DNA from 2 places in the Gracilibacillus sp. D59 genome. Region 1 is predicted to be linked to the other one. Evidence: riboswitches for the same ligand, from Rfam matches in the RefSeq annotation. Region 1 holds a riboswitch; the other holds the start of a gene.

Region 1 (5,329 bases):
GGTAATAGTTTTCCGGTATCATCGGGTTCAAGCCAGCAGCCGTGTCCCGATCATACTCTTTCTTTAATGTTAAAGCATCATATTCGGGATGGCCTGTAACAAAGATTTGTTTCCCATCTTTCGAGGCTATCATATACACCCTTGCTCGCTCCGATTCACTTAATATTTTCAGATTCGGGACTTTTTCAATATCTTCTTTTCGGATATCAGCATGACGGGAATGTGGCACTAAAAACTCTTCATCAAAACCACTGACTAACTTTTCCCGCGGATCATTAATTGTATGTGTATAAATACCTGATAATTTTTCAGGCATTATATACTTATCCACTCCATAGTGATAGTACAGTCCAGCCATTGCTCCCCAACAAATGTGCAAGGTAGAGGTTACGTTCGTCTTACTCCACTCCATAATTTGAGACAGCTCTTCCCAATAATTCACTTCTTCATAAGGTAATTTTTCTATTGGTGCTCCAGTGATAATTAATCCATCATATTTATTGGCCTTTACATCATCAATAGATTTATAAAACTGCTTCAAATGTTCTGTTGAGGTATTCCTAGATGTATGCGTGCTTGTATGCAATAATCCGACCTCTATTTGCAATGGGCTGTTCCCCAATAAACGTAATAAGTGTGTTTCAGTTTGTTGCTTCAATGGCATTAAATTTAATATTAATATTTTAAGAGGCCGAATGTCTTGTTTAAATGCCCGACTTTCATCCATAACAAAAATATTTTCTTCTTGTAACTTATTCTTAGCTGGTAATAAATCCGGCACTTTGATAGGCATTTTCTGTGACTCCTTTTTAATTATAATTCACTTAAATACAAAAAATTCACGATAAGACTTATTTTACCTATATTTCGACTTAAAATAAAGGGAAATGTTTTAAAATTCTGACATATTATATTTCTGCTATTATGGTAAAAAAGGATGCCTTTTAAACTTAAGGCATCCTAACTATTACGACATCCATTTTGGTGGTGTATCTTTCCCCCAATAAACTTCTCCTATTGAAATATGTTCTTCAAATTGATCGTCTTGTAAATGATAGTGGAATTGAAAATAATAACCGTCTTGCGGTCTTTTTAACCGATTTACATGAAACTTAGCAACATCTTCTTTTTCTTTTGCATTGTATAAATTAAAAATACGCTCACCGTATCCGGCAGAAGGCTTTTCGGCAACCATTAAGTATTGGCTTTCCTCTTCACCAATTTTTTCATACAATCCATCTAATACCATTTCAAGATTCGGTAAGACTACTTGATTTACATCATTATTCACTTTTGCCGAAATTTTTGTGCCTAATTTTGCTTGCACTTGCTCTTTAGCAAGATTGTTTAATTCTTGCAGATAAAGTTGACTAGAGTCTTCAAGAACGAGGTTTTTTTCTGTTATTGAATCTTCTATTTCAGCTTTTGGCCGGTCTTCACTTGGCTCTATGTCCTTTTTACCTACACCTACATCAGCGTCAATATAGATCGGCGGAACATATAAACCAAGTGTTAAGATTGTCACTAATAAAACGGTTAATTTTTTCATCCACATTTTCATCTCGATCGAACTCCCTCACATCGACTTACTAAAATTTTATCACGTTTTACTAATTTGTCCATACATGTAAAGGGCTTTTTCATTTTTTACATAAATTTTACTTATGTCTGTGCTAAACTTTGTCGTGGAATTTCTGGCTCTTCGGCACCAATCACTTCACTGTTAAGAGATTTACTTAATGTTACGACCGAATCACCTAGTTCATGTAACCGCTGTTTAATACCTTCATCGGCAAGCTGTTTATTCTTAAAATGATCGTTGTGTGCATATACATTACCAGGCAATGTATATGCTTTAAAATAACCGGCTAACGGTTTTAATTGATGTTCAATTGCCAAAAAATGATGATACGTCCCACCAGTTGCGATAAATGCCAGCACCTTCCCTCGCAACGCTGTGTTGGGAATAAGGTCAAATACATTTTTTAATGCACCTGGGATAGATCCTCGATAAATGGGAGTACCTACTATTAGCGCATCTGCTTCAACTATGTCATTAATTATTTTTTTCGAATCACCCTCGTATTCAGAGGGATCGCGACCATCACAAAAATCTAGCTGGTATTCCTTCAAATTTATCAAATTCACTTCTACATGATCATGATGACAACGAATATGGTCAACAGCTTCTTTCACTGTCAGTAACGTTTTAGACAACGGTGTCAAGCTCCCTGCAATGGCAGCTATTTTCATGAAAAGACACCAGCTTCCTTCAATTCTTTTTCTTTTTGTTTCACTAAAGGAATCACTTCTTCACCAAAACGTCTTAGATCTTCTTCATAGTGGAAGTGTCCTGTCAACACCAAGTCGACACCGATTTTCTTTAGTTCAATAATCCGATCCGACACTTGTTCTGGTGTACCGATCAGACCCGTTTTAAAACCATCATTATATTGGACAAGATCTTCTTTTGTTGAATTGGCCCACATACCTTCTTTTTGTTTCGTCGATTGTCCTGCTTCTTTTACTGCTTGTCGGAAGCCTTCCACTGCATCGTCATCTTTATGTGAAATGATATCACGTAATAATTGGACAGCTTCTTCTTCTGTATCTCGTACAATGGCAAAACCGTTCACAGCGAATTTTACTTCTCTTCCTTCTTTTTCCGCTAACTCTTTTACTATGTTAATTTGCTTTTCAAAACCTTCTAATGTATTCCCATTCATGAAATAGAAATCAGATACGCGGGATGCCATTTCTTTAGCTGCTTGTGAATTCCCGCCTTGGAAGATTGGAACATTAGCTTCTGGCTTTGGCTTCATCGGTGCATCATGAATGGAGTAATAATCCCCACTAAAGTTTGCCGGTTCTTCAGTAAACATAGCACGTAATACACGTATAAATTCTTCCGAACGCTCATAACGCTTATCATGATCGATCCACTCTTCACCATAGGCAGTAAATTCATCCTTCAGCCATCCACTTACAACATTTACAGCAGCACGTCCTTTTGTTACATGATCCAGTGTGGACAACATCTTAGCGTAAACTGCAGGGTGCCAAAGTCCAGGTAACACGGCAGCAATTAATTTTAAATTCTTCGTTACAGCTCCTAAAGCGGTCGCTAATGTTATTGCTTCTAGTTGTTTGTCCGCTCCATAACTAGCAAAAAAACGCGTTTGTAACAACGCATAATCAAATCCAACTTCTTCAGCAATTTGTGCATAACGTTTGTTCGCTTCAAAGCTCCAATCTGTTTTTTGTGGTAACTTTGATACTACTAAACCTCCACTAACGTTTGGTACCCAATAGGCAAATAATAAATCACTCATCTTTGCATGCTCCTCACTTTTTTTATTTTTTAAATACTTAACTACATTAAAAAAATCCTTCTCTTAAAGATAGAGAAGGATTCTACTATTGATTGCATCACGTGAATCTTAAAAACAATCGGCGTCGAATCTTCTCATCTTTGAATCAAAATTTGATCCTCTGAAATTGGCACCGGGCACATCTGTGCTGGTTGCCGAGGCTTCTTAGGGTCAGTCCCTCCACCTCTCTGGATAAGAAAATCTTGCGGTTTATTAAATTGTAAGTGAATTACTTGAATTTGTTACAACATCATATCATACAACTTCAAAAACGACAAGTAATTTTTTAAATTTTTCGACAATAGTATAATTCAGCACTTTTCACACCAAAATAAAGATAGCTTATGCTCAAATAAGGTGGGACAAACAATGGATCAAGAACATATCGATAAGTGGAAAGAACTTGAACATGATTTCGATCATGCAATACCAGAAGAGGTACTTCCAGATATAGCTTATTACCGAACTTTTATTGTTAATGTCGTCATGATCGGTGCACCTAATGAAGATTGGGTTTTAATAGATACTGGCACTCGAAAATATCATGATAGGATTCTTCATGCTTGTGAACATCGTTATGGCACCAAACCACCACAAGCAATTTTATTAACACACGGGCACTTTGACCATATTGGTGCTGCGAAGAAATTGGCTGAATACTGGCAGGTACCGATTTATATCCATGAAAATGAGATTGACTATGTCACAGGAAAACAAGAATATCCTCCAGGTGATCCAACCGTTGGCGGGGGAATGATCTCTTTATTATCGACGATCTTTCCGACTAAACCAGAACACTTAGAAGGACTTGTTTCTTCCTTGCCTACCGATGGCTCTATTCCTTTTCTAAAAGATTGGAAATACATTGAAACATTTGGACATACACCCGGACATATCAGTTTGTTTCGTGAGAAGGATAAATTATTAATTGCAGGTGATGCAATTTCAACAGATAAACCAGAGTCATCATGGGCTGTGTTTTTCCCTATTCAGCATGTTTACGGTCCACCTGCCTATTTTACACAAGATTGGCATGGGGCAGAGGAATCTGTTAAAAAATTGGCTGATTTAGATCCTGATATCATCATCGCTGGGCACGGTCTGCCAATGGAAGGCGAGACAATGAAAAAAGAACTGAGAAAACTAGCGGATAACTTTATCGAACAAGCTATTCCTAAACATAAGCGCCACTGATAGGTAATTATCTCATAAAGTCACTCGGTTTATATCGGGTGGCTTTATTGGATTTGTTGTTTAACTTAGTTTATTCAACAAATCTTCGTTCTCCTTGTTGGTTTTGTCGATTATCCTCGTTTATTCAACAAACCTTTGCTTACCCTTCTTAGATTTGTCGTTTATCTCGATTTATTCAACAAATCTTCGCTCTCCCTTTTTGGATTTTTCGTTTATCCTCGTTTATTCAACAAATCCTTGCTCTCTCTTTTTGGATTTGTCGTTTATCCTCGTTTATTCAACAAATCTTTGCTTACCCTTCTTAGATTTGTCGTTTATCTCGATTTATTCAACAAATCTTCGCTCTTCCTTTTTGGATTTGTCGTTTATTGACTCTGCACTAAGTTCTTAAAAAAAAGAGATTAGCCACTAAAACTAATCTCCTTCTTCCTCGTCGTATGGTTTCCTGTTTTTAATAAAAAAGGATAAAAATAACCCTATTAAGGTGATAATCGAAAGTACTAAAAAAGCTGTATTTGCGCCTGTTATCCCTGGATACGGTTTACCACTTTGTTCGGCAATTGACTCTGCCTGTGTTAGTACCGTTACGATGATTGCAGTTCCGACAGAGGCGGATACGTTACGCAATGTGTTATCCATTGCTGCACCGTGCGCAATAAGTTTTTTCGGCAATTGATTTAAACCAGCAGTCGCTGCCGGCATCATTACCATCGAAATACCTAACATTCTGATCGCAAATACGATCGTCAAATAAGTAATGGATG
Region 2 (5,329 bases), on a different contig from region 1:
AATCGCTACAATGCCACAAATACCTAGTAATACCGGATAGAAGGAATATGGCATGATGCTTAATGGAGATATGGAAGCAAGACCGGCAACGGCAAGCATCTGGCCACCATATGGTACGATACCTTGCCATGACGCAGCAAAAACATCAAGGATACTGGCCGATTTCCTCGGATCGATTTGATATTTGCTGGCAATGTTTTTAGCTAACGGACCAGTCATAATGATCGAAATCGTGTTATTGGCAGTACTGATATCTGCGACGCTGACAAGTCCAGCAATACCAAATTCAGCACCTTTTTTCGATTTAATCCGACTTGTAACAAAATTCAAGAGATAATCGATCCCGCCATTGTGCTGAACAATGCCAATTATTCCACCAATAAATAAGGCAACAATCGCGATATCTTCCATGTTGATAATCCCTTGAGAAGCGGCCTGAATTAAACTTGTTCCCGTATAAGATCCGTCGATCAAACCAATCACACCAGCTAAAATGATTCCGCCGGTTAATACTATTAGCACATTCACTCCTAGGATCGCAACTATTAATACGATAATGTATGGTAATACTTTTACAATATTATATGAATAGTCCTCCAATGCATTGACATGGCTGCCTGATGTAATAATCCATAAAATGATGGCAGTAATGATCGCACCAGGAAGTACAATGAAAAAGTTCGTCTTAAACTTATCACTCATCGACGTATTTTGTGTTCGTGCAGAGGCAATCGTTGTATCAGAAATCATGGATAAATTATCACCAAACATAGCCCCACCAATAACTGTAGCCATCGCTAACGCCATTGGTATATCAGTTTGTTCTGCAATTCCAATACCAATGGGTGCAAGTGCTACTACAGTACCCATCGAAGTCCCCATCGTAATGGAGATAAAACACCCAATTATAAATAGCCCTACCATTAATAGATTTGCAGGAAGAAGTGAAAGACCCAAGTTTACTGTTGCATCAACAGCACCCATTCCCTTTGCAACTTCTGAGAAAGCTCCTGCCAGCACAAAAATAATAACCATTAAAATAATATTTTCATGCCCGACACCTTTCGTAAACACTTCTATTCTTTTTGATAATTTTTCTTTATGATTCATGGCAATAGCTACCGCCGAAGCGATGACAACTGCTACATTAATAGGCATATTGGAAAAATCTTGTGTAATAATTCCAGTACCGATAAATAATAAAACAAATATAAGTAATGGTAATAGCGCGAATGCATTACCCTTTGACTGTTGTGTCACTCTTAATCCCCCTAAATAAAATTAGTGCATGGTCATGCCGCCAGTAACATTAATGGCTTGACCTGTCATATAGTCAGAATATGTTGAAGCTAGAAATATAACGACATATGCGACATCTTCTGGTGTTCCAGTTCTGCCAAGTGGTACCTGTGAGAAATCCTCTTCCTTAATCGCTTCTTTATCCAGCCCTCTTAATTTTCCACCGATAACTCGTTCTCTCTGTTTCATACTTGTTTCCACAATTCCTGGACATACAGCATTGACATTAATCTGGTCTTGTGCAAGCTCCAATGCCATCACTTTGGTCAATCCAATCACTGCATGTTTTGAAGCAACATAACTCCCCATTAACCGATAACCATTTTTACCAGCTTGTGAAGCTATATTGATAATTTTGCCGCCATCACCTTGATTCCTCATCTTTTTCGCCACGGTCTGACTAGATAATTGGACACCTTTGGCATTTACCTCCATAGTCTTGTCCCAATCTTCTTCTTTGATGTCGACAAAATAATCCATCGTAGAAATTCCAGCATTATTTACTAATATATCAACTTTGCCAAAATATGATATTACCTGATCAACCATCTTTTCTACATCGTTTTTATCAGTAACATCTGCCTGAATAAATAGCAAATCGTCTTCATTTCTATGGTGACTCTTATGAATATCAACAACTGCAACTTTTGCTTTAGAGTATCGTAAAGCATCGGCAATAGATTTACCAATACCATTTGCACCACCTGTTACGATTGCAACTTTGCCTGTTAGATCCATAGTAAACATGGGCTAACCTCCTATATAAAGTGAGACTATGATCAGTGTGGTTTTGCCCCCCACAGATCATTAGCGAAACTTACCAGGGTGTTAACGTTTGTTATCCCTAAACTTATCCTTGTGTTACTTGAAGTGGAGGTCTTACATACGGTTAGCACCGTGATAAAAATAAAAAAGACCACTTCCAAAAAAGAAGAGGTCAGTAAAATTCTTTATTCGCTCTTCTTATCTATTAGCTAATCGCTACTGGAATTGGCACATTGCTTATTAGAGCTGTTGCCGAGGTTTCGTAGGGCCAGTCCCTCCACCTCTCTGGATAAGAATATTATTCAATTGTGAAATACTATTAATTTACAATTAGAAGACGATAAAGTCAAGTATTTTAATTGGAATTGTTATATTTGAAGAAGATTCTTATATGTTCACTTAATGAAAATTCTTAATTATACCCTTGATATTATGAGTGCACATGAAGAAAAGAATTCTTGCGCCTGTTAGCTTCATACTGTCAAAACACTAACTATGTTATAAATATAATCAAATATTTTGAGGTAAACAACAATATGCACTTTACAATAGTGTGCGTCATACACTATACTGAATGTAGGAGTTGATAAACATGAATGACGCTAAAGGATATATGGATAAATTAATGCAAGAATTGCGCCGTGGTACGATTACGATTGGTGTGCTGAGTCAATTATCAGAACCTCAATATGGATATTCACTTGTTACCAGACTCGAAGAAAAAGGAATTCATGTAGAACCTGGCACACTTTATCCACTATTAAGAAGATTAGAAAAACAAGGGCTACTTGAAAGTAAGTGGGACACAAATGAAGCAAGACCACGTAAATATTACTTATTAAGTGAAACCGGAAAAGAAGTATACGAACTGCTGATCGTTGAATGGCAACATATCGTACAGAGCATGAGTAATGTTATTGACATTAAAGGAGGAAAAAAAGATGGAGATGATTGATCGTTATATTTATGCTGTAACACAGAAGCTCCCACAATCACAACGGGAGGATATTGCAGAAGAACTCCACAGTTTAATTGAGGATATGTTGGATGAACGAGTCCAAAGCAAGAATATTACGGATGATGATGTGGAAGAAGTATTGATGGAGTTGGGAAACCCTAGACTTTTAGCTCAGAAATATAGAGGCACCAAAAAATATCTAATTGGCCCTGAATTTTTTGATTCCTACATGTTGGTACTAAAAATAGCTTTAATTTCTACTTTCTCTGTTATACTTCTTACCTTTGTTATTAAAAGTGTTATTAATCCCGTTTCTATTCTTGATCATTTCGTTGAGTTTATTGTTGCACTTGTTACCGCTCTTCCCGCAGCTGTTGGTTGGACAACATTTGGATTTGCGATTCCAGACCATTTTGGGGAGATTAAATCAAAAGATTTAGAAATAGGAATGGAATGGAAGCCATCGGATTTAGCTCCTATTCCAGATAAAAAAAGACAAATCAAGTATTGTGAGCCGCTAGTAGGTATTGCATTTTATACCTTATTAATCATCATGTTTGTTTTTTCTAATGAATATTTGGGAATTTGGATTTTCCATGATGGATTCTCTGGTGTGGTTCCATTTTTAAATAGTGAAACATATAGTTCTTCCTTGCTTTTCATTATTCTAATTATGGGTATTGGTATAATAAAAGAATCTCTAAAGCTCGTTTATGGAAAATGGACATACAAATTAGTCATTAATACAGCACTTGTCAATTTAGTTTCGATTATAGCAGTATTTATGATGATTAATGGAAATGCATTTTGGAATCCAGATTTCATGCTTGAGCTTACACAAGCTGGATTAATTACTGAAAACAGTGACGGATATAGAACAGTAAGCGTGATCTGGGAACAATCTACATTATGGATTGTAGTACTCTTGGTGATTGGATTAATTTGGGATGTAGTTGATGGCTTGATTAAGGCAAACAAAAAATAAAGCAAAGTGCCACATTTTCACATATTGCATTATTGATTGTGCTTAGAACCAATCAATAATGTTTTTTGTTTTAGCCAAAGTCTATTTTTTAAGTAAGTGTGGCAGATGGCGGACATTATCATTCAAAACTCGAAGCATATCAGCATCTATTCTTGCTTGTCAGCCATTTAATGATGGCCAGCATTAAAATAGAAATAGATATGAAGACAATTATTATAGATAACAAAAAATTACTAAATGTAATATCAGTCGGATTTTCCCAAGGGGATGAGACATTTGTAGTTACTGGAAAATCAAGGGGTGTATGAGCCGATTGATCTTCAATAGAAAGCGTCTTAAAATTTCGCTATTGCCAAAAGAAGAATGTGAAAGTTTTTTTGTGTATCGATTCAGCGTAATTAACTCATACGTGCAAAAAAGCTGTTAGCAAAAAGCCAAATTAGAGGGGTTAATATAAATAACAAAAATAATCCCGTAAACATATATTTTATGTATTGATTTCTATTCACACCTTCTCTTAATTCCCAAAGGCCTAAAGTAATGAAATATAGACCAACCAAAATTAGAATAATTGGAAGTACAATTATTAAATTTACCATTTTGACATCTCCTTACATGATTTTAATTCCTTTATAAACTTAAGTTTCTATGTAGTTAAAGAAAAGATAAACCACTAACTGACCCAAATCTCTTTTAAGTCTTTAATAGTCCAGATTCCATCTTTGAATTGAATAATTCCTTTTACACCAATTGCGCCATTACCTGCTCTAGTTTTTGAACCTTGAAATATAATTTCAGTATCATTTACAAAATCAACCTTTTCTATTTTAAGGAGAACACCATCCAAAACCATTGTCTCTGAATTATATAAACCTTTTTCTTTCAAATTTTCATAGGAAGCATTCATTACTTTAATGTTATATTGGTCCTCGAAAAAACTTATAATCCCTTCTCGCTCTTCATCAGTTAACGGTTGTGCGTTCCATTTATCGAAGTTACTCATATCAATCGCTATAAATTCGATACCGTCATTTAAACCTTTATCTCTTTCCATAATGGTGTTTAGTGCAATACTATATATTTCAGTTATATGTTCTTTAGGGTCTACCGTTTCAGCATTACACCCTGTCACTATCAACAAAAACAAAATAGTTATTGCAAACATTTTATTCACCATAAGCTTTCCCCCTAGTATTAAAATAACCCAATCTGTAAAAAATTAGGTTATTATTTATTGAATTTATTCTCAAATTAATTTTTAAAGTTAGGTAGTCCTAATTGTTTTATCATTACTGGTCATACCAACAAAATTAAGAATTAGT

What was found. Region 1 has a riboswitch for S-adenosylmethionine ahead of sfnG (dimethylsulfone monooxygenase SfnG). Riboswitches for the same ligand answer to the same signal wherever they lie in the genome.
Region 2: linked by a shared signal. The riboswitch ahead of ACTWP4_RS21660 (SDR family NAD(P)-dependent oxidoreductase) and the one ahead of sfnG (dimethylsulfone monooxygenase SfnG) in region 1 are both predicted to bind S-adenosylmethionine.

The regions. Positions count from the first base shown of each region.
Region 1 is NZ_JBQQCK010000004.1:124,167-129,495, forward strand. It holds gene metA (homoserine O-acetyltransferase MetA) at 1-793, opposite strand, end outside; gene ACTWP4_RS08960 (YpjP family protein) at 968-1,561, opposite strand; gene ACTWP4_RS08965 (NADPH-dependent FMN reductase) at 1,663-2,217, opposite strand; gene sfnG (dimethylsulfone monooxygenase SfnG) at 2,250-3,332, opposite strand; SAM riboswitch class I at 3,464-3,570, opposite strand; gene ACTWP4_RS08975 (MBL fold metallo-hydrolase) at 3,741-4,565, shown strand; gene ACTWP4_RS08980 (MDR family MFS transporter) at 4,980-5,329, opposite strand, start outside.
Region 2 is NZ_JBQQCK010000020.1:3,307-8,635, reverse strand. It holds gene ACTWP4_RS21665 (Na+/H+ antiporter NhaC family protein) at 1-1,260, opposite strand, end outside; gene ACTWP4_RS21660 (SDR family NAD(P)-dependent oxidoreductase) at 1,282-2,046, opposite strand; SAM riboswitch class I at 2,260-2,360, opposite strand; gene ACTWP4_RS21655 (PadR family transcriptional regulator) at 2,657-3,019, shown strand; gene ACTWP4_RS21650 (HAAS signaling domain-containing protein) at 3,006-4,007, shown strand; gene ACTWP4_RS21645 (hypothetical protein) at 4,406-4,606, opposite strand; gene ACTWP4_RS21640 (peptide ABC transporter substrate-binding protein) at 4,681-5,184, opposite strand; gene ACTWP4_RS21635 (hypothetical protein) at 5,272-5,329, opposite strand, start outside.